DNA from 4 places in the Alloalcanivorax venustensis genome. Region 1 is predicted to be linked to each of the others. Evidence: predicted binding sites of a transcription regulator. Region 1 holds the regulator's gene; each other region holds the start of a gene.
What was found. Region 1 encodes sigma-54, which starts transcription at its own class of promoters, with help from an activator protein. Its sites were predicted from a motif close to TGGCACNNNNNTTGCTNT; they were not measured.

Region 1 (5,263 bases):
ACGCCGGCGACGACGAACCGGACGTGCCGGCCCTGCAGTGGGCGCAGATCGCCTTCGCCCCCGCCAGCGGCCACGACTGCGCGCGGGCGGCGGCCGACCACGTGACCCGCAACCGAGGCGGCGAAGGCGCGGTGCGCGAGATCTGCGACGCCCTTCTCGAACACCGGGGTGACGCGTGAAACGGCAGGGCCTGCTCAGCGCCTCAGGCATCCTGCTGCTGGGCCTGATCGTGCTGATGACCCTGCACGAGTGGGACAACCCCCTGGAGGAGGATCGCGAGGCGTTTCTCAACGCGCCGATGATCATCGCCGACCGGATCGTCGCCAAGGCCTACGATGAAGAGGACGGCCGGGTGCAGTACCGCCTGGTGGCGGATCACCTGGAGCAGTACGAACGGGACGCGCTCACCACCCTCACCGAACCGGTGTTGCGCATGGACAACAGCAACGGCCTGTGGACGATCCAGTCCCGCCGTGGTGAAGTGCGCGACAACGGTGACCTGATTGTCTTCACGGACCAGGTGGAAGCGCGCAGCGAAAGCAACGGCGTCACCCTGGACACCGAGGAACTGCAGTACCACAACGACACTAACCGCGTGGTCTCCCCCGGCGAGCTCGCCATGCGCCACCGCGACGGCCGCACCCGCGCCGGCGCCATGGAAAGCGATCTGACCAGCGGCGAAATGACACTCAAGCAAGGAGTGGTAAGTGAATTCACAGGCAGCACGGAATAGGTCCGCCCTGGGCAAGGCTCTGCTGGCTCTGGCGTTGACCGCGCTGACCGCCGGCGCCGCCGCCCAGCAGCCCACCGGCCCGGTGGAGGTGAGCGCCGATGAGGCCACCTTCGAACAGAGCGCCGGCACCGGCGTGTATCGCGGCAACGCCGAGCTGATCCAGGGCAAGCGGCGCCTGAACGCGGATGTGATCCGCCTGTTCACCGAGAACAATGAACTGATGCGGGTGGAAGCCACCGGGTCGCCGGTGCGCATGGTGGAAGGCAAGGAATTGAACGCCCGCGCCGACAAGCTGGTCTACGACCTGGCGCAGCGCAGCCTGGTGCTCACCGGCAACGCCCGCGTCACCCACCAGGGCAACACCTTCGAAGGCGCCAAGGTGGAGTACAACCTGGATTCGCGCCGCGTGGACGCCAGCAGCGAAGGCGACAAGCGGGTCCGCCTGGTGATCCCGGCCAAGAACGCCGAGCAGGCCAGCGAGGACGCCGAGCCGGAGGAGCAGGACAACGGCGAACCGGCCCAGGACGCCCCGGCCGCGCAATCCGACAATGCGGAGACCCCCTGAGATGGCACATCTGAGCGCCCATAACCTGGCCAAGAGCTACAAGAGCACCCGCGTCATCGAGGACGTCTCCCTGGAAGTGGAAGCCGGCCAGATCGTCGGTCTGCTGGGCCCCAACGGCGCCGGCAAGACCACCTGCTTCTATATGATCGTGGGCCTGGTGGCCGCCGACGCCGGCCGCATCGAGATCAACGGCAACGACATCACCCACCTGCCCATGCACGGCCGGGCCAAACGCGGCATCGGCTACCTGCCCCAGGAGGCGAGCATCTTCCGCCGCCTCACCGTGGAGCAGAACATCATGGCGATCCTGGAAACGCGCAAGAGCCTCAGCAAGGCGGAGCGCAAGGAGCAGCTGGAGAAACTGCTGCAGGAATTCCACATCGACCATATTCGCGACAGCATGGGCATGAGCCTGTCCGGCGGCGAGCGGCGGCGCGCGGAGATCGCCCGCGGCCTGGCCACGGACCCGGACTTTATTCTGCTGGATGAGCCCTTCGCCGGGGTCGACCCGATCTCCGTGAACGACATCAAGAGCATCATCCGCCATCTCAAGGACCGCGGCATCGGCGTGCTGATCACCGACCACAACGTCCGCGAGACCCTGGATATCTGCGACACCGCCTATATCGTCAGCACCGGCCATATCATCGCCGACGGCGACGCCGACACCATTCTCGGCAACCAGCAGGTGCGCGACGTCTACCTGGGCGCCGATTTCCGGCTCTAGTGGCGACAAAAGCGGCGGCGGGCGCCGCCGCGCCTTGCGCACCGCCCAAACCCTTGCATATAGTGGACGCCTTCCCGCCGCATCGCCCTACACCCTTCCGCCGGACAACACAATAGCTGGCATGATTATTGCTTAATTTCGATTGATGCTGCTATGCTCCAACCCTCGGGATCGAGCAACCAGACACGCAGCATGAAACCCTCCTTACAGCTTCAAATCGGCCAGCAGCTGACCATGACGCCCCAGCTGCAGCAGGCAATCCGCCTGCTGCAGCTGTCGACGCTGGACCTGCGCCTGGAGATCCAGCAGGCGGTGGAGACCAACCCGCTGCTGGAAATGGAGGAAGGCGCCGAGGATTTCAGCGCCGATGACGGCGAGTACGACGCCGACGCCGACCTGGATGTGGAGCGCAGCGACGCCCTGGAAGACCTGGTGGACGGCCCGGTGGAGACCGACAGCGACTGGGACGACCTCTACGTGGGCCAGAGCAGCCCCGGCGGCGAGAGCGAGGACGCCGACGCCTGGCAGCAGCGCCACGCCAACCCGGACACCCTGATCAGCCACATGGAGTGGCAGCTCAACCTGACGCCGATGAGCGACCGGGACCGGGTGATCGCCCAGATCATCATTGAAGCCCTGGACGAGCGCGGCTTCGTCACCGTGCCCCTGGAAGACCTGGTCACCACCGCCCATAACGAAATCGCCGACCCGGACGACCCGGTGGAAGACGATGAAGTGGTGGCGGTGCTGCACCGGCTGCAACAGTTCGACCCGGTCGGCGTGGCCAGTCGCGACCTGGCCGAGTGCCTGGGCGTGCAGCTGGCCCAGCTGCCCGAGGACACCCCGCATCTGGACCACGCCCGGGCGGTGCTGGCGCACCAGACGCTGCTGGAAAAACACGATTACGCCGGCCTGCGGCGGGCGCTGGGCGCCACCGAGGAAGCGCTGCTGGCGGCCATGGCCCTGCTGCGCGGCCTGGATCCGGCCCCGGGCCAGCAGATCGGCGGCGAGAGCGCCGATTACGCGGTCCCCGACGTGGTGGTCAGCGCCCACAAGGGCGGCTGGCGGGTGGCGCTCAACGAGGCGGTGCTGCCGCGCGTCAACCTCCACGCCCAGTACGCGCAGATGGCCCGCCAGGTGGGCGGCGAGGACGGCCAGTACCTGCGTAACTGCATGCAGGAGGCCAAATGGTTCCTGAAAAGCCTGCAAAGCCGCCACGATACCCTGCTGAAAGTGGCCAGCCGCATCGTCGAGGTGCAGCAGGACTTCTTCAACTACGGTGAAGAGGCGATGAAACCGCTGGTCCTGGCGGACATCGCCGAGGCCGTGGGCATGCACGAGTCCACCATCAGCCGGGTCACCAACCAGAAATTCATGCTCACGCCCAAGGGCGTGTTCGAGCTGAAATATTTCTTCTCAAGTCACGTCGACACGGACGGCGGCGGTGAGTGTTCCTCCACCGCCATTCGTGCCATCATTAAGAAGCTGGTCGCCGCCGAGAGTCCTCGCAAGCCGCTCAGCGACAACAAGCTGGCGAGCTTGCTGAATGATCAGGGGATCAAGGTGGCGCGCCGCACGGTCGCCAAATATCGCGAGGCGATGCGCATCCCGTCCTCGAGCGCCCGCAAGCGTTTGGTGTAGGCGCGCGGAGGATGGGTCTTAACGAGGTATAGGAGCCAGCCATGCAAATAAACATCAGTGGTCACCACCTGGATATCACCGACGCCCTGCGTGACTATGTGGACGAAAAGTTCGCCAAACTGGAGCGCCATTTCGATCAGATCACCAGCATTCAGGTGATCCTGTCTCCGGAGCCCAAATCCCACAAGGCCGAATCCACCATCCACATCTCCGGCGCCGACGTGTTCGCCACCGCCCACGCGGACGACATGTACGCGGCCATTGATGCGCTGACCAACAAGCTGGACCGGCAAATCCTCAAACACAAAGAGAAGACGGTGGACCGTAAACACGGTCATTAACCCTATGCGAGTACGTGAATTGCTCAGCGAAGACCGCACCTATAACGACGTGTCGGTCACCAGTAAAAAACGGTTGCTCGATCAGATCGCCCAGCTGGCCGCGGCCAGCTGCGGCGGCCTCAACGAGCAGGAAGTGTTCGACGCCCTGGTGGCCCGGGAAAAACTCGGGTCCACCGGCATCGGCGAGGGCATCGCCATTCCCCACTGCCGGCTGGGCCACTGCGAGGGCGCGGTGGGCCTGCTGTTGAAGCTGGAAGACGCGGTGGACTTCGACGCCGTCGACGGGCGCCCGGTGGATCTGGTGTTCGTGCTGCTAGTGCCGGAGCAGAACCCGGAACAGCACCTCAAGACACTCAGCCATCTGGCCAGCCTGTTCAACGACGATGACTACCGCAGCGACCTGCGACGGGCCCACAGCAACCAGCAGTTGTTCCAGGTGGCGGTGGAATCGGAAGCGGAACTACGCCTCGCGTCCTAGCCCTTACCGGTTGCCCCCTTATGAAGCTCACCATTCTCAGCGGCCGCTCCGGGTCGGGTAAAACCACCGCCCTGCAGGCCCTGGAGGACCACGGTTACTATTGCGTGGACAATCTGCCCCTGGGGCTGTTGCCCACCCTCACCGAACAGCTCGACACCGAGGAACACGCCCCCGAGCGGGTGGCGGTGGGCGTGGACGCGCGCAACCTGCCCCGCCAGCTGCTGGCGTTCAAAAGCATCATCAAGGCACTGAAAAACCAGCAGGTGGAGACCGAGGTGATCTTCCTCGACGCCGACCCGGGCACCCTGCTGGAGCGCTTCAGCGCCACCCGCCGCCGCCACCCGCTGAGCGACGACGACCGCACCCTGGCCGACGCGATTGAGTACGAAGCGCATCTGCTGGCCGACATCCGCATGCTCGCCGATCTGGTGATCGACACCAGCAGCCTGGACGTGCACACGCTGCGCAACCTGATCCGGCAACGGGTGGCCCGCCGCGACGTCAATCTGTCGCTACTGATCGAATCCTTCGGCTATAAAAACGGCCTGCCCCGCGACGCCGACCTGGTGTTCGACGTGCGCGCCCTGCCCAACCCGCACTGGCACAACGAGCTGCGGCCGCTGACCGGCCGCGACGAGCGCATCGCCGAATTCCTGCGCGGGCACCCGGAGAGCGAGCTGATGCTGGAAGACATTTTCCACTTTCTGAACCGCTGGCTGCCCACCTACGCGGCCAACGACCGCAGCTATGTGACGGTGGCCGTGGGCTGCACCGGCGG
Region 2 (5,263 bases), 390 kb from region 1:
CCCGAAGCGCCCTGACCCCGGCGCTTCGTCAACAAAGCGTGATTTGCTATACTCTGCCGCCCGTTTCCGACCATCTCCTTTAAAACAGGGCGAGTATTGTTATGTCCGAGGCAGTCGCACCCGTCACCCGGCCCAGCGCCGACCCGCTCCAGCGCCGCGCCATCGCGCTGGTGTCCGGCGGGCTGGACTCCATGCTGGCGGTAAAAGTGATGCAGGAGCAGGGCATTCACGTGGAAGGGGTGAACTTCTTCACCGGCTTCTGCGTGGAGGGCCACACCCACGCGATCCGCAAGAAAGACAAGGACAAGAACAAGCGCAACAACGCCCTCTGGGTGGCCGAGGAGCTGGGCATCAAGCTGCACATCATTGATATCTCCGAGGAGTACAAGGATGTGGTGCTCAACCCCAAGCACGGCTACGGCGCCCATCTGAACCCCTGCCTGGACTGCAAGATCTTCATGGTCAACCAGGCCACCTTGATGCTGAACAAGGCCCGTGAGCTGGCCGGCGAGAAGGGCTTCGATTTCATCATCACCGGCGAGGTGGTGGGCCAGCGGCCCAAGAGCCAGCGTAAGGAAACCATGCCCATCATCAGCAGCGAGTCCGGCGCCGACGACCGCCTGCTGCGCCCGCTCAGCGCGCTCAACCTGCCCGAGACGCTGCCCGAGCGCGAGGGCTGGGTGGACCGCTCGCGGCTGCACGATTTCTCCGGCCGCAACCGCAAGCCGCAGATCGAGCTGGCGCGGCGTTTCGGCCTGGAGGACTATGCCCAGCCCTCCGGCGGCTGCTGCTTCCTGACCGACGAATCCTATTCCCGCAAGCTGGCCGACCTGTGGCAGGCCCGCAACGAGCGCCGCTACGAGCTGGACGACATCATGCTGCTGAAAGTGGGCCGGCATATCCGCCCGCAGCCGCACCTGAAGCTGATCATCAGCCGCGAGGAAGGCGAGAACCGCTTCCTGGAAGGCTACCGCTACCAGTTCACCAGCCTCACCACGGTCAGTTGCCCCGGCCCGCTGGCGCTGGTGGACGGACGCTTCGAATCGGAAGCGGAGCTGGAGCAGGCCGCCGCCATCGTGGCGCGCTACTCCAAGGGCCGCGGCGACGACACCGTCACCGTGGAGGTCAAGGACCCGGGCGGCGTTGCCCGCGAGGTGCGCATCGCGCCGGCACGGCCCGAGGACATCCCGAAAACCTGGCTGGTGGCCTGACCGCGATGACCGACGAAACCCTTCACGAACTGGATGTGCGCCGCCAGCTGTGCCCCATTCCAGTGATCAAGACCCAGAACAAGGTCGCCGAACTGGCGCAGGGGGAGGTGCTGAGGGTAACCTGCACGGACCCGGGGGCGCTCAACGACATTCCCGCCTGGTGCCGAATCAATGGCCACGAGGTGCTGGCCACGGAGGAGGGCGACCTGGAGGTGGTGATCACCCTGCGGGTTGGTGAACCTTCCGTTGCACTCTAGTGGTGCACAAATACCAAGAAGGCACCGTTTCGGTGCATGATATCCGGATACAGGCGCGCTGATCGGGCTCAATACAGGCTGCTGCGCCAAAAAAGGGCTGGCACAGTATTTGCTGACCTATTGGCATGCAGGCCCCGGTGGCCGAGAATAACGGCTCTTCGCGTGCCCGCTCCGGCGGAGGCGAGTAGCCAGACACATACCCGTTCCAGGAGGACGCTCAACAATGTCTGAAAAGACGCTGAAACTGATTAAAGATAACGACGTGAAGTGGGTGGATCTGCGTTTTACCGACAGCCATGGTAAAGAGCAGCACGTGACCCTTCCCGTCGGCGAAATCGACGACGACTTCTTCCAGGACGGCAAGATGTTCGATGGTTCCTCCATCGCCGGTTGGAAAGGCATCAACGAATCCGACATGATTCTGCTGCCCGAAGACGAAACCGCCGTTCTCGACCCGTTCACCGACGTGGCCACGCTGAACCTGCGTTGCAACATCGTTGAGCCGACCACCATGCAGGGTTACGAGCGTGATCCGCGCTCCGTGGCGCTGCGCGCCGAGGAATACCTGAAGTCCACCGGTATCGCCGACACCGCCCTGTTCGGCCCGGAGCCGGAATTCTTCGTGTTCGATTCGGTACAGTGGAAGTCCGACATGTCCGGCGCCATGTACAACATCTACTCCGAAGAAGCGGCCTGGGTGTCCGCCGATGAGTTCGAGAAGAACAACATCGGTCACCGTCCCGGCGTCAAAGGCGGCTACTTCCCGGTACCCCCGGTGGACAGCCTGCACGACCTGCGTGGCGCCATGTGTTCCGCCATGGAGCAGATGGGCCTGGAAATCGAAGTGCATCACCACGAAGTGGGCACCGCGGGCCAGTGCGAGATCGGTGTGGGCGCCAACACCCTCACCAAGAAAGCCGACGAAGTGCAGATCCTCAAGTACTGCGTGCACAACGTGGCCCACGCCTACGGCAAGACCGCCACTTTCATGCCCAAGCCGCTGATCGGTGATAACGGTTCCGGTATGCACGTGCACATGTCCCTGGCCAAAGACGGCAAGAACCTGTTCGCCGGTGACGAGTACGCGGGCCTGTCCGAAGAAGCGCTGTTCTACATCGGTGGCGTGATCAAGCACGCACGCGCCCTGAACGCCTTCACCAACGGTTCCACCAACTCCTACAAGCGTCTGGTGCCCGGCTTCGAAGCCCCGGTAATGCTGGCGTACTCCGCCCGTAACCGTTCCGCTTCCATCCGCATTCCGTGGGTGAGCAACCCGAAAGCGCGTCGTATCGAGACCCGCTTCCCGGATCCGTCCGCCAACCCGTACCTGTGCTTCGCGGCACTGATGATGGCCGGCCTGGACGGCATCAAGAACAAGATCCACCCGGGCGACGCCATGGACAAGGATCTCTACGATCTGCCGGCGGAAGAAGCCAAGGACATCCCCACCGTGGCGCACACCCTGACCATGGCGCTGGATGCTCTGGAAGCCGATCACGAGTTCCTGACCCAGGGCGACGTGTTCACCAAGGACATGCTGGAAGGCTACATCGAGCTCAAGCGCAGCGAAGTGGAGCGTCTGAACATGACCCCGCATCCGGTCGAGTTCGACATGTACTACAGCTGCTAAGCCTCACGGCTACCGCAGTCCCCGAAAAGCCCGGCCTTCGCGCCGGGCTTTTTTTGTTTGTGCGAGCGGGCCATGCCCGCGAAAGGGTGGCTTTCAGCCACCCGGCGGGATACCAGAGCCCCTCTGGCCGCAGTACAAAGAACCTCTCTGGTATCCTGCCGGCCGGCGTTGCCGGCCTTTCGCTTGCAAGCAAGCTCCTACAAGCCGGGCTCTTAGAGGTGTCGCGATGGATTTTGCGGGCCGGGCCCTTTTTTTGCGGGTACCCCGGAGTCAGAATCAAGGTCAGACCCAACAAGGATGAGACCAATGAAAATCTGGTGGCCCCTATTACTGTGCGTCATGCCACTGCTGGCCGGCGCGCAAACAGAGAATGTCGACCGCCCCGATGAAGCCGGCGGCTCGAAAGGCATCTACCGCACCGTGGACGCCGACGGCAACGTGGTGTTCACCGACAACCCGCCGGACAAGAAGCGCGCCGAGGAAGTGAAGGTGGGCCCCACCAACACCATGGACAGTCCGCCGGTGGAGCGGCGCGCCGCATCCCGGGGCGATGCGCCGCCGGAACCGCCGGAGCCGCCGGATACGGGCTATGAGGCGGTGTCGATCACCGCGCCGGACGCCGGCGCCAACCTGCGCCTTCCCCAGGACAACCCGATCCAGGTTCAGGTATCGCTGTCGCCGTCGCTGAAAAGCGGGCACCGGCTGGTGATTCTCGACAACGGCACGCCGCTTGAGGGCACCGCCATGGACTTTCCCAATCCCGGCGAGCACACCCTGGTGGCGCAGGTGCGTGACGGCGACGGCACAGTGCTGATCGAGTCCGAGCCGGTGCTGTTCTACGTGATGCGTACCACCGCCGATAGCGGCGGCGGCCAGGGCCAGGGCAAAGGCTCCGCCTTTCCCACCTTCGGTGGCCGGGCCGAACGTGGCGGCTCCGCCACCACCGGCAGCGGCGCCGACCGGGGCGCCGGCGCGGAGCGTGGCGGCGGTGCCGCGGTGGGCGGCAGTGCCCAGCGCGTTATCCGCCCCTCCGACGACTGAACCCGTCTGCACCAAAAGTGTGCACCCTCCCGCCATACCTCCTAGACTGCACCGTGAAGGACACGTCCTCCACCCGCCTGCTGCCCTGTGAAGGCGCTCTCACGGGTGGCCTGATAATTGCTTATGCCCTGTTATGGCCCGAACTATGACGACAGACACGGTGCTGCAAAAACGGCTGCTGGATCATCTCCGTACCGCGGTAATGATGCTCGACGGCGACCTGCGCGTGCGCTACCTCAATCCGGCGGCGGAAATGCTGCTGGCCACCAGTGCCTCTCGAATAATCGGGCAGCGGTTGCCGGAGTACTTTTTCGATGACGAGGACGCGCGGGGTGCCCTGCAACAGTGCATGGACGAGGGGCACCCGTTCACCCGCCGCGAAGCCCGGCTCAACGTGGCGCCGGGGCAGCAGGCGATGGTCGATTACAGCGTCAGCCCGATCCATGAGCGTGGCCAGAACATGGCGCTGCTGGTGGAGATGCAGTCCCTGGACCGGCTGCTGCGTATTACCCGGGAGGAGGGGCTGATGCACGCCCACCAGGCCACCCGCGCGCTGGTGCGTGGCGTCGCCCATGAGATCAAGAACCCCCTGGGCGGTATCCGCGGCGCCGCCCAGCTGCTCGAGCGGGCGCTGCCGGATCCGGAACTGGCGGAGTACACCCGGGTGATCATCGACGAGGCGGACCGCCTGCGCTCGGTGGCGGACCGGATGCTGGGCCCGCGTAAGCCGCCGGCGTTCGCGCCGGTCAATATTCACGAGTGCCTGGAGCATGTGCGCCAGTTGTTGCTGGCGGAGTACCCGGAAGGGGTGCTGCTGCGCCGCGATTACGACGTCAGCCTGCCGGAAGTGATCGCCGACCGGGACCAGCTGATTCAGGTGCTCCTGAACCTGATGCGCAACGCCATGCAGGCGTTGCTGGAAGCCGGCACCGAGGACGCCCGCGTGGTGATGCGCACCCGCGCGCTGCGCCAGTTCACCATCGGCGTGCAGCGCCACCGGCTGGTGCTGCGGGTGGACATCGAAGACAACGGCCCGGGGATCTCCCAGGAGCTCCAGGAAACGATTTTTTATCCCATGGTCAGCGGCCGGGCCAACGGCTCGGGGCTGGGGCTGTCCATCGCCC
Region 3 (5,263 bases), 420 kb from region 1:
AAATGCTGGCCATCGGTCGGGGGCTGATGTCGCGGCCGTCGCTGATGCTGCTGGACGAGCCCTCCCTGGGCCTGTCGCCGCTGCTGGTGCAGGAAATCTTCGAGATCATCCGCCGCCTCAATAAAGAGCAGGGCGTAACCCTGCTGCTGGTGGAGCAGAACGCCCGGGTGGCCTTGAACACCGCCGACCACGGCTATGTGCTGGAAACCGGCCGCATTGTCATGGACGGCAGCGCCCGGGACCTGCTCGCCAGCGACGACATCCAAGAATTTTATCTGGGCCAGTCGGCGGGGGATGACCGACCGGAAAAACGCTGGAAACGAAAGAAGACCTGGCGCTGATGATGACTGCAACCGAAACCACTCCGACCCTTCTCCACGGTTGCGACACCGTGGTCAAACTCTGGCGCCAGCAGTGCCTGGAACGGGGCGAGCGCATCGCCCACCGCGAAAAGGACCTGGGCATCTGGCAGAGCTACAGCTGGCGCGACTACTACGAACACGCCCGCGCCATTGGCGTGGCATTGCTGTCGATGGGCCTGGAACGGGGCCAGCCGGTGTCGATCCTCAGTGAGGACAATAAGGAATGGCTCTACTGTGATCTGGGCATCGCCGGCGCCGGCGGTATCAGCAACGGTGTCTACACCACCGACAGCGCCGAGCAGCTCGCCTACCTGGTCAACGACAGCGGCTCCGCGTTCCTGTTCGTGGAGAACGACGAACAGCTGGACAAGTACATGACCGTGCGCGACCAGGTGCCCACCCTGAAGAAAGTGATCGTGTTCGACCGCAAGGGCCTGCGCGATTTCCAGGACCCCATGGTGATGTTCCTGGATGAGCTCTACGAGCTGGGCAACGGCATCGCCGACGCGGAACAGCAGTTCAGCGCCAGCATCGAGCAGAGCCGGCCGGACGACATCCGCATGCTGATCTACACCTCCGGCACCACCGGCGCCCCCAAGGGCGCCATGATCAGCCATCAGAACGTGCTGTTCCAGATGGCCGCCGGCGAAGCGCTGCTGGAAGCCCGCCAGGAAGACGATCAGCTTTGCTTTCTACCGCTATGCCATATTCTTGAGCGGTTGGTGTCGGTGGAAGTGCCAATCTATAAAGGCTGCACCGTCAACTTCGCGGAAAGCCCGGAAACCGTGTTCGAAAACCTGCGCGAAGTGTCGCCGCATACCTTCGCCGCCGTGCCACGCCTGTGGGAAAAGATCTACAGCTCGCTGATGACCCTGCGCGACGAAGCCACCGGCTTCGGCCGCTGGTGCTTCGACCACGCCCTGGCCGCCGGCCGGGCCTGGCACTGCGAAAAACAGCGCTCGCCGCTGAACGCCGTGCGCTATCAGTTCTGGAACCTGTTGGTGCTGCGCAATGTGCGCGACCTGATCGGCATGTCACGGCTGCGCCGGGGCACCACCGGCGCCGCGCCTATTTCACCGGACCAGATACGCTGGTTCCGCGCCCTGGGCGTGCCCCTCTATGAAGGCTACGGCATGACCGAGACCACCGGCGTGGTGTCGCTCAACAGCCGCGAGCGGGAACAGGTGGGCAGCGTCGGCGAGCCCCTCCCGGAGACCCAGGTGCGCATCGCCGACAACGGCGAAGTGCTGGTGCGCGGCGGGCATGTGTTCGCCGGCTACTGGCGCAAGCCGGAAAAAACCGCCGAGGACATCCGCGACGGTTGGCTGCACACCGGCGACGTGGGCCGCCTGGAAGACGGCATGCTCACCATCACCGGCCGCCTCAAGGACATCATCATCACCGCCGGCGGCAAGAACATCACGCCCGCGGAAATCGAGAGCCGGCTGAAATTCTCGTCCTATATTTCCGATGCGGTGGTGATCGGCGACAAACGCAAATACCTGACCTGCCTGATCATGATCGACCAGGAAAACGTGGAAAAGTACGCGCAGGATCGTCAGGTGCCATTTTCAAACTTCGCGTCCCTTTGCCGTGCCAAAGAGGTGGTCGATCTGATCGACGGCATCATCAAGGACGTGAACAAACAATTCGCCCAGGTGGAACAGATCAAGTATTTCCGCCTGATCGATGTGCTGCTCACCGCCGAGGATGAGGAGCTGACCGCCACCATGAAGTTGAAGCGTTCCTTCGTGGAGAAAAAACACAAACACCTGATCGATTCCATGTACTAATTGTCCGCGTACGATAGGAGAGTGCATCATGAAGAAGCTCTGTCTGGCTGCCCTGGCTGCTGTAAGCCTGCTGGGTTGCAGTGATACCAAGGAAGAAGAAAAAACCGCTGAAAAAGCCGCCGAGCCGGTTCGCGGCGTCACCGACACCGAGATCAAACTGGGCGGCATGCACGATCTGTCCGGGGTGTTCGCGGCGTTTTCCTCACCCGCCGTCCAAGTGGCGAACGACATGTTCGACGAGGTCAACGCGGAGGGCGGCATCCACGGCCGCAAAATCCGCTACATCGTCGAAGACCACGCCTACCAGGTGCCCAAGGCCACCCAGGCGGTGAACAAGCTGGTCACCCGGGATGAAGTGTTCGCCATGCTGATGAGCCTGGGCACGCCCCATAACCTGGCGGCGTTCCCGGTAATGGACAGCAACAACGTGCCCAGCATTCTGCCGCTGGCGCTGTCCCGTCCGATGGAAACCGAAGGCGATTTCTCACGCCGCTTCGTGTTCGGCCCCAGTTACTACGAAGGCGTGCTCAAAGGCGCCAGCTGGATGGCCGACGAGTACGACATGGAAAAAGCCTGCGTGATGTACATTCCGTCCGACTTCGGTGAAGAAGTGAACCAGGCCATGAAAGACGCCGCCGAAGAGAACGACGCCCTGGAACTGGTGGAAAGCAGTTCCCACCGTCCGGACGAAAGCGACTTCAGCGGCACCCTGGCGCGCCTGCGCGACGCCGGCTGCGAACTGGTGGGCGTGGCCCTGCCGATCCGGCCGATCATCACCGTGGTCGCCACCGCCAAGCAGATGGGCTGGGACGACGTGAAGTTCCTGGTCTCCCAGGCCGGCTTTCACTCCGCCGTGGCCGCCGCGCCGGGTGGTGTTACCGAAGGCCTCTACGGCGTGTCGCCCTGGCAGGACATCGTCAGCCGCATGAAGGACGTGCCGGAAGCCAAGGAGTGGGCCGATCAGTACAAAGAGGAATACGGGTCCGTGCCCAGCGGCGGCGCCGTGCTCGGCCGTGTCGGCGCTGAAGTGACCATCGAAGCGCTGCGCAAGGCGGGCCCGGATCTGACCACCGAATCGTTCCTGGCCGCCATGGAGTCCCTGGACTTCAGCGACCCGGTCACCGGCGTGGACATCAAGATGAGCGCCGACAACCACCGTGCCGGCAACGACATCATTCTCTCCAAGGTGATCGACGGCATCTGGGAGCCGGTCACCACCCTGGAAGATTCCGTCTCCGAGTAAGCCTCCGCCCGGGGCGTCCCGCGACGCCCCGGCATCAACCGGCGCCTCCCCGGAGGCGCCGCGTTCCTGGCGCCAGACGCCCAACAATCGGGCAAACGCCCCACAACGATGCAGCCCGGCGCTGCCCGACGCCTCTGCCGGCCTTCCCCTTCTAGCGAAAAACACCCTCTTTTTCAGTGATTTAGACACCGCGCCCCACGCTGGCACCCGCCTTGCACTGATCGGCATACCCACTGGTATACAACGAGGTATGCGATCGTGCTTGGCTGGACCATCGATCAATGGCGCGCCGCCTACCGGAAAAAGAACGTCACTCCGGTATCGGCCATGAAAGCTCTTTCCGCTCAGCTGCAGGACAGCGAGCGGGCCCTCTGGATCCACCTGCTGGACGAGTCCAGCCTGCTGGCCCAGGCGGAGCGCCTGAGTGATCCCAGCCTGCCGCTGTACGGCGTGCCGTTCGCGGTCAAGGACAACATCGACGTGGGCAGCCTGCCCACCACCGCCGCCTGCCCCGCCTACACCTACACCGCCAAGGAAACCGCGCCGGCGGTGCAGGCGCTGCTCGACGCCGGCGCCATCCTGGTCGGCAAGACCAACCTGGATCAGCTCGCCACCGGCCTGGTGGGGGTGCGCTCGCCCTACGGCGAAGTGCCCAACCCGTTTAACCCGGACTATATCTCCGGCGGCTCCAGCGCCGGTTCGGCGGCGGTGGTCTCGCTGGGCCTGGTACCGTTCGCCCTGGGCACCGACACCGCCGGCTCCGGCCGAGTGCCGGCGGCGTTTACCAACACCGTCGGCCTCAAGCCCACCAAGGGCAGCATGAGCACGCGCGGCGTGGTGCCCGCCTGCCGCACCCTGGACTGCATCAGCGTGTTCGCGCTGAGCGTGGAGGACGCCCAGAACGTCTACGACCTGTTCCGCGGTTACGACGAACTGGACGGCTACGCCCGCCCGGCGCCGCAGCCGCTGCCCGCCGCCCTGCCGGAACGGCCGCGCCTGGGCATTCCCAAGGACACACCCTGGTTCGGCGACCAGCGCGCCGCCGCCGCCTGGCAGCGCCACCTGGAAGAGCTGGCGGAAATCGCCGAGCTGATTCCGCTGGATACCGGCGTGCTGCGCGAAACCGCCGAGCTGCTCTACCAGGGCCCCTGGGTCGCCGAACGCTACACCGTGGCCGAGCCGTTGCTGGAAAAAGACGCGCTGCTGCCGGTGATCCGCGATGTGATTCTACCCGCCAGAGACATGAGCGCCGCCGACGGCTTCCGCGCCCAGTACCGCCTGGCCGATCTGCGCCGCGAGGCCGATCAGCTGATGGCGAAGGTGGACGCCCTGGTGGTGCCCTCCACGCCGGGCATCCATACCCGCGCGGCGGTGGCCGAGGAACCGGTCAAGCTCAACAGCCAGCTCGGCACCTGGACCAACTTCGTCAACCTGCTGGATATGTGCGCCCTGGCCCTGCCCGGCGGCTTCCGCGACGACGGCCTGCCGGTGGGCGTCACCCTGATCGGCGGCGCCTGGCAGGACGGCGCCCTGGCCGAGTTCGGCCGCCGCTGGCAGCGCCACCGCCCCTGGAAGGCCGGCGCCACCGACAACGCCCTGCCCGTCCCGGCGGAGCCGGAAGCCGGCAGCGACGACGGCATGGTCACCGTGGCGGTGGTGGGCGCCCACCTCACCGGCATGCCGCTCAATCACCAGCTCACCGACCGCGGCGCCGTGCTGCTGGAAAGCACCCGAACCGCGCCCTGCTACCGGCTCTACGCCCTGGCCAACACCACGCCGCCCAAGCCCGGGCTGATCAAGGGCGCCGACGGCGCCGCCATCGAAATCGAACTGTGGAAGCTGCCGGTCAGCGAATTCGGAAGCTT
Region 4 (5,263 bases), 560 kb from region 1:
CCCGGTGTCGATCCAGGTGGCGGTTTTGGTGGCCAGGGTGCTGTTGAACGGAAAGCGCGCCGGCCGGCGCCAGGCAATGCCCAGGCGCCGGGTCTCCCGTTGGAGATCCAGCCACAGGTAGCGGCCCCGGGCCGGGTAAAGGTTGAAGGGCGAATCGGTCCAGCCCTGCTCGCTGAAAATCGGGCCCAGCAGGAACGGCTTCCAGATCACCCGCACGCCGGCCTCGGCGGCGGCCGGCTCAATGGTCTCCGCCGCCAGATAGGCGTAGGGGCTGGCAAAATCGAACCAGAATTCCAGATCCGCCATATCAGCGCACCGCCACGATCGCCAGGGTCACGGTGGCCTTGGCGATCAGCTTTCGGCCGCCGTTGCCGTCCTCGGCGAACACCTCGGACTCCGCCACCGTCAATGTCTTGCCCATTTTCAGCACCGTCGCCTCGCACACCAGCGCCACGCCCAGGGCCGGGCGCAGCAGATTGACCTTGAACTCGGCGGTCAACGGCATATGGCCGTCGTCGAGCAGCGTGCCACAGGCGGCGCCGGCGGTGTGATCCGCCAGGGTGCCCACCGCGCCGGCGTGCACATAGCCGTTCTGTTGATTGAGCTCTTCGCGCACCGGCAGGCGGGACACCACCCTGCCCGGCTCGATACTGTCCACTTCCACCCCCAGCAAGCGCAAAAACGGCGCCTGCATCAAGGTGCGCACCTGGTCCTGGTCGGCCATGGCGACTATCCCCCTGTTGTTATAACCCATGCGGACAAGCGTCAAGCATTCCGCATCGGGCCGGCGTTGGCCAGCCCTCCGAAAGTACGGACCGCTCAGAAAAAGCCGGCACTGGCGGCGCCCGGCTGTTGCAGGGCGTCGGCGATCACATGCAGGGCCTGGCCCAGATCCTGGCGGCTGGCGGGGCCGCCCAGGCAAAGCCGCACCGCTTCCGGCGGCTTGCCGTTGACCGCGAAGGCGTCGCTGACCACCACATTGATGCCCTGGGCGCGCAGCCGCGCGGCGAACGCCACCCGGCTCCAGGCGGGCGGCATCCGCAGCCAGACGTGGAAGGCCTCCGGGTGCGACCGGTAGTCGGCGCCGGTCAGGATCTCCGCGACCAGTTCCTGGCGCGCCTGGGACTCGCGGCGGGTCAGCGTCAGAGCCAGGTCGGCGGTGCCGTCCTGGACCCAGCAGGACGCCAGCGCCGCGGTAATCGGCGACGCCATCACCGTGGTGGCGCGCAGGGTGACCGCCAGCCGCGAGCGCAACCGGGCCGAGGGCAACGCCAGATAGGCGATGCGCAACCCCGCCCCCAACGACTTGCTGAATCCGCACAGGTAATAGGTCAGTTCCGGCGCCAGCGCCGCCAACGCCGGCGGCCGGTGGCTGGGCAGCAGGCCGTAGGCGTCGTCCTCGATAATCGGCAGATTATGACGGCGGGCGATCTGCACCACCCGGTGGCGGCGCTCGTCGCTCAAGGTCACCGCCGCCGGGTTGAGCAGCACCGGATTGCAGTACAGCGCCTTGGGATGATGTTCCGCGCACAGCTTCGCCAGCGCGTCCGGATCAATGCCGTCGTCGTCCAGCGGCACCCCCACCAGACGCAGGCCCAGCTGCCCGGCGATGGCCCGCAGCCCCGGGTAGGTCAGCGCCTCGCACAGCACCACGTCGCCGGGCCGGGCCAGGTTGCCGAGCACCGCCAGCAAGGCGCTTTGCACCCCGGGGCACACCAGCACCCGGTCCTCGCTCACCGTCAAAGGGCGCCGCTCCAGCCAGGCCACCGCCGCTTCGCGGTCCTCCATGGAGCCGCCGAATTCCTGGTAGCGCATCAACGGCTGAAGGTCCGGCCCCAGGGCGCGCAGCCCGGCTTCCATGCGCTCGCGCAGCAGCGGGTCGCGGGGTTCCGGCGGCAGGTTCATGGTCATGTCCACCGCCCGGTCGGCGCTGGCGCTGCGGCGGCTGGCGCGGCCCGGCCGGCACACGAAGGAGCCCTGCCCGACCCGCGAATAGATCAGACCACGGCGCTGCGCCTCGCCGTAGCCCCGCGACACGGTGGCGTAGTTCAGTTGCAGGGTTTCGGCCAGATCCCGCAGCGGTGGCAGACGCTCGCCGACCCCCAGCCGGCCGGCCAGGATGTCGTCGCCGATGGCGTCGGCGATACGAATATAGACTGGCTGGCCGCTGTTCTTGAGAACCGGTCGCCAGGCCTCCTGGGAAGAGGTCATGGACTCACTCCGCGCCATGTGGCGGCGCCTTTTCGCACTGATCGGAACCACCCCGTGCACCAGTGTCGCTCACCAGGGTGGGCGCCGCCCGGCGCTTTGATTGGTTGCCCGCCGGTCGGTGGCTCGCGGCACCACGGGATTCGCCGCCCATTGAGCCACAGCGACCGGGACCAATCAATCATTTCATCTATTGGTTGGCATATTGATTGCAATTGAACGGTTACGGAGCGCGACCCTGGGCGTCGCCTTCGATCAACCTCAAAAGCATCCTCAAAGCATGGGAGACGGTTATGCCCACCGTAGAGAAAGCAGCGCATCAGAAAGGCGATTTTTTCGTCGACTACGAAGAAAAGGTGTTCGAGGACGTCAAGGCGGAGCCGGGGGAGAAAGCCCTGGTGACCTTCCATACCGTGGCGTTCGAAGGGTCCATCGGGCTGGTCAATATGTTGCAGGCCACGCGCTTGCAGCGCAAAGGGTTCGACACCTCGGTGCTGCTGTACGGCCCCGGTGTCACCCTGGGCGTGCAGCGTGGCTTCCCGACCCTGGGCGACGAGGCGTTCCCCGGCCATATGGCGGTCAACAACCAGATCACCAAGTTCATGGGGGAAGGCGGCAAGGTGTACGCCTGCCGGTTCGCGCTTCAGGCGCTGTACGGCCACGGCGAGCCTTCATTGATTGAGGGGATCAGACCAATCAATCCCTTGGACGTGCTGGACCTGGTGCTGCTGCACCGCCGGGACGGCGCCTTCATCCTCGACACCTGGACCACCTGAGGGAGCGGCGCCATGAACGAAGCCGCAACGGTACGGGCGGCGGCGGCGCAGATCGCGCCGGACCTGCGCACCCCCGGGGGCACGCTGGACAAGGTGTGCGCCACCGTCGAGGAGGCCGCCGGGCGGGGCGTGCAACTGATCGTCTTCCCGGAAACCCTGCTGCCCTACTACCCGTATTTTTCGTTCGTGCGCGCCCCGGCGTTCTCCGGCGCGGACCACCTTGCCCTCTACCAACAGGCGGTGACGGTGCCCGGCCCGGAGTTGGACCGGGTCGCCGCCCTCGCCGCCCGCCATTCGATGGTGGTGGTGCTGGGCGTCAACGAACGGGACCGGGGCACGCTCTACAACACCCAGGTGGTGTTCGACCGCGACGGCCGCCTGCTGCTCAAGCGCCGCAAGATCACGCCCACCTACCACGAGCGCATGATCTGGGGCCAGGGCGACGCCAGCGGCCTGAAGGTGGTGGACAGCGGCGTCGGGCGCATCGGCGCGCTGGCCTGCTGGGAACACTACAACCCCCTGGCCCGCTACGCGCTGATGACCCAGCACGAGGAAATCCACTGCGCCCAGTTTCCCGGTTCCATGGTCGGCCAGGTGTTCGCCGACCAGATCGAGGCGGCGATGCGCCACCACGCGGCGGAATCCGGCTGTTTCGTGGTCAACGCCACCGGCTGGCTGGAGGACCACCAGATTGAATCGATCACCGACGACCCGGCCCAGCAAAAGGCCCTGCGCGGCGGCTGCATGACCATGATCGTGTCCCCGGAAGGCAAGGTACTGGGTGAGCCGGTCACCGAAGGCGAAGGCCTGTGCGTGGCCGACCTGGACATGGCGCTGATTCTGAAACGCAAACGGATGATGGATTCGGTGGGCCACTACGCCCGCCCGGAACTGCTCAGCCTGATGATCGACCGACGGCCGGCGGCCACCTGGCACGACGTCCCGAAACCGGACGACCAGGCGCCCACCGTGGCCACTTTCCAATCTCCGTCCGAGAGGAGCGATAGCGATGACCGCGAGCAAAGCGTTGTCCACCGAACAGCTCATCAATGAGCTGCAGACCCGCGGCGTACGCCTGGAGGACGCCGGCCACGGCGCCCCCAGCCGGCGCGGCGGCGCCGGCCCCTCGGACCACAAGGCGCTATCGATCGATGGCCGGGTGGTGATGATCCCGGTGCACACCGCCGGCGCCGATCAGTCACCGTACAGCCTGGGCACCGCCGGCGACGACGGCGGCGCCGCCCTGTCCCGGGAGGGCCGGGAAATCGCCCGGCTGGCGTTCACCCCGACACCGCGCTTTTACGACCTGCGCACCGACGACGGCGTGCCCTATTCGCACATCGCCACCCTGCACGGTAAGGACGTGCTCGCCACCACCGTGCTGCAAACCTGCATCCGCTATAACAACCGCAAGGTCTCCTGCCAGTTCTGCGCCATCGAGCAGTCGCTCAAGGAGGGCCGCACCATCGCCCATAAAACCCCGGCGCAACTGGCCGAGGTGGCGCGGGCGGCGGTGGCGCTGGACGGCGTCAAGCACATGGTGATGACCACCGGCACCCCCAACCTGCGGGACCGGGGCGCGCGCATCCTGTGCGACAGCGCCGCCGCCGTCACCGCCGCCGTGGACCTGCCGATCCAGGCACAGTGCGAACCGCCGGATGACCCGGCCTGGTTCCAGCGCCTGCGCGACAGCGGCGTGGCCAGCCTGGGCATGCACCTGGAAATCGCCACCCCGGCGCTGCGCGAAAAAATCATGCCCAGCAAGGCCTCGGTGAGCCTGGCGCAGTACATGGACGCCTTCGCCGAGGCGGTGGCGGTGTTCGGGCGCGGCCAGGTCAGCACCTATTTGCTGGCCGGACTGGGCGACACCCCGGAAACCACCCTGGCGCTTTGCCGGCGGCTGATCGAGCTGGGCGTTTACCCGTTCGTGGTGCCGTTCGTGCCGATCTCCGGCACACCGTTGGCGAACCATCCGTCGCCGTCGTCCGCTCACATGGCCAGCATCCTGGAACCGCTGGCGACCATGCTGCGCGACGGCGACCTGCGTTCCCGTGACATCAAGGCCGGCTGCGGACGCTGCGGCGCCTGCTCGTCGCTGTCGACCTTCGAGGACGCCTCCGACCAGGTGCCCGCTGATCTGGAGAGCCTGCCATGATCCTGGAACCGGTCACCCCGTTCCGCCCCCGGGAGTACGCCGTCAAAGTGGCGGACCAGGCCTGGGAGCAGCGTGCCGCCGCCGCCCTGCGCCGCCGCGTGTTCTGCCAGGAGCAGGGGCTGTT

Region 2: the regulator sigma-54 is predicted to act here: its motif matches at 1,567-1,584, upstream of glnA (glutamate--ammonia ligase).
Region 3: the regulator sigma-54 is predicted to act here: its motif matches at 3,600-3,617, upstream of atzF (allophanate hydrolase).
Region 4: the regulator sigma-54 is predicted to act here: its motif matches at 2,407-2,424, upstream of ACMG4O_RS12350 (MSMEG_0572/Sll0783 family nitrogen starvation response protein).

The regions. Positions count from the first base shown of each region.
Region 1 covers NZ_CP179934.1:3,188,730-3,193,992, forward strand. The annotation lists gene ACMG4O_RS14935 (KdsC family phosphatase) at 1-179, shown strand, start outside; gene lptC (LPS export ABC transporter periplasmic protein LptC) at 176-733, shown strand; gene lptA (lipopolysaccharide transport periplasmic protein LptA) at 708-1,298, shown strand; gene lptB (LPS export ABC transporter ATP-binding protein) at 1,300-2,025, shown strand; gene ACMG4O_RS14955 (RNA polymerase factor sigma-54) at 2,218-3,666, shown strand; gene hpf (ribosome hibernation-promoting factor, HPF/YfiA family) at 3,708-4,007, shown strand; gene ptsN (PTS IIA-like nitrogen regulatory protein PtsN) at 4,012-4,485, shown strand; gene rapZ (RNase adapter RapZ) at 4,506-5,263, shown strand, end outside.
Region 2 covers NZ_CP179934.1:141,646-146,908, reverse strand. The annotation lists gene ACMG4O_RS00690 (alpha-L-glutamate ligase-like protein) at 1-15, shown strand, start outside; gene ACMG4O_RS00685 (tRNA (5-methylaminomethyl-2-thiouridylate)-methyltransferase) at 102-1,211, shown strand; gene ACMG4O_RS00680 (sulfurtransferase TusA family protein) at 1,217-1,468, shown strand; gene glnA (glutamate--ammonia ligase) at 1,692-3,098, shown strand; gene ACMG4O_RS00670 (DUF4124 domain-containing protein) at 3,405-4,139, shown strand; gene glnL (nitrogen regulation protein NR(II)) at 4,285-5,263, shown strand, end outside.
Region 3 covers NZ_CP179934.1:171,074-176,336, forward strand. The annotation lists gene ACMG4O_RS00820 (ABC transporter ATP-binding protein) at 1-341, shown strand, start outside; gene ACMG4O_RS00825 (AMP-dependent synthetase/ligase) at 341-2,155, shown strand; gene ACMG4O_RS00830 (ABC transporter substrate-binding protein) at 2,184-3,398, shown strand; gene atzF (allophanate hydrolase) at 3,657-5,263, shown strand, end outside.
Region 4 covers NZ_CP179934.1:2,628,994-2,634,256, forward strand. The annotation lists gene ACMG4O_RS12335 (2-hydroxychromene-2-carboxylate isomerase) at 1-306, opposite strand, end outside; gene ACMG4O_RS12340 (PaaI family thioesterase) at 308-724, opposite strand; gene ACMG4O_RS12345 (PLP-dependent aminotransferase family protein) at 820-2,211, opposite strand; gene ACMG4O_RS12350 (MSMEG_0572/Sll0783 family nitrogen starvation response protein) at 2,502-2,984, shown strand; gene ACMG4O_RS12355 (Nit6803 family nitrilase) at 2,997-4,037, shown strand; gene ACMG4O_RS12360 (MSMEG_0568 family radical SAM protein) at 3,994-5,139, shown strand; gene ACMG4O_RS12365 (MSMEG_0567/Sll0786 family nitrogen starvation N-acetyltransferase) at 5,136-5,263, shown strand, end outside.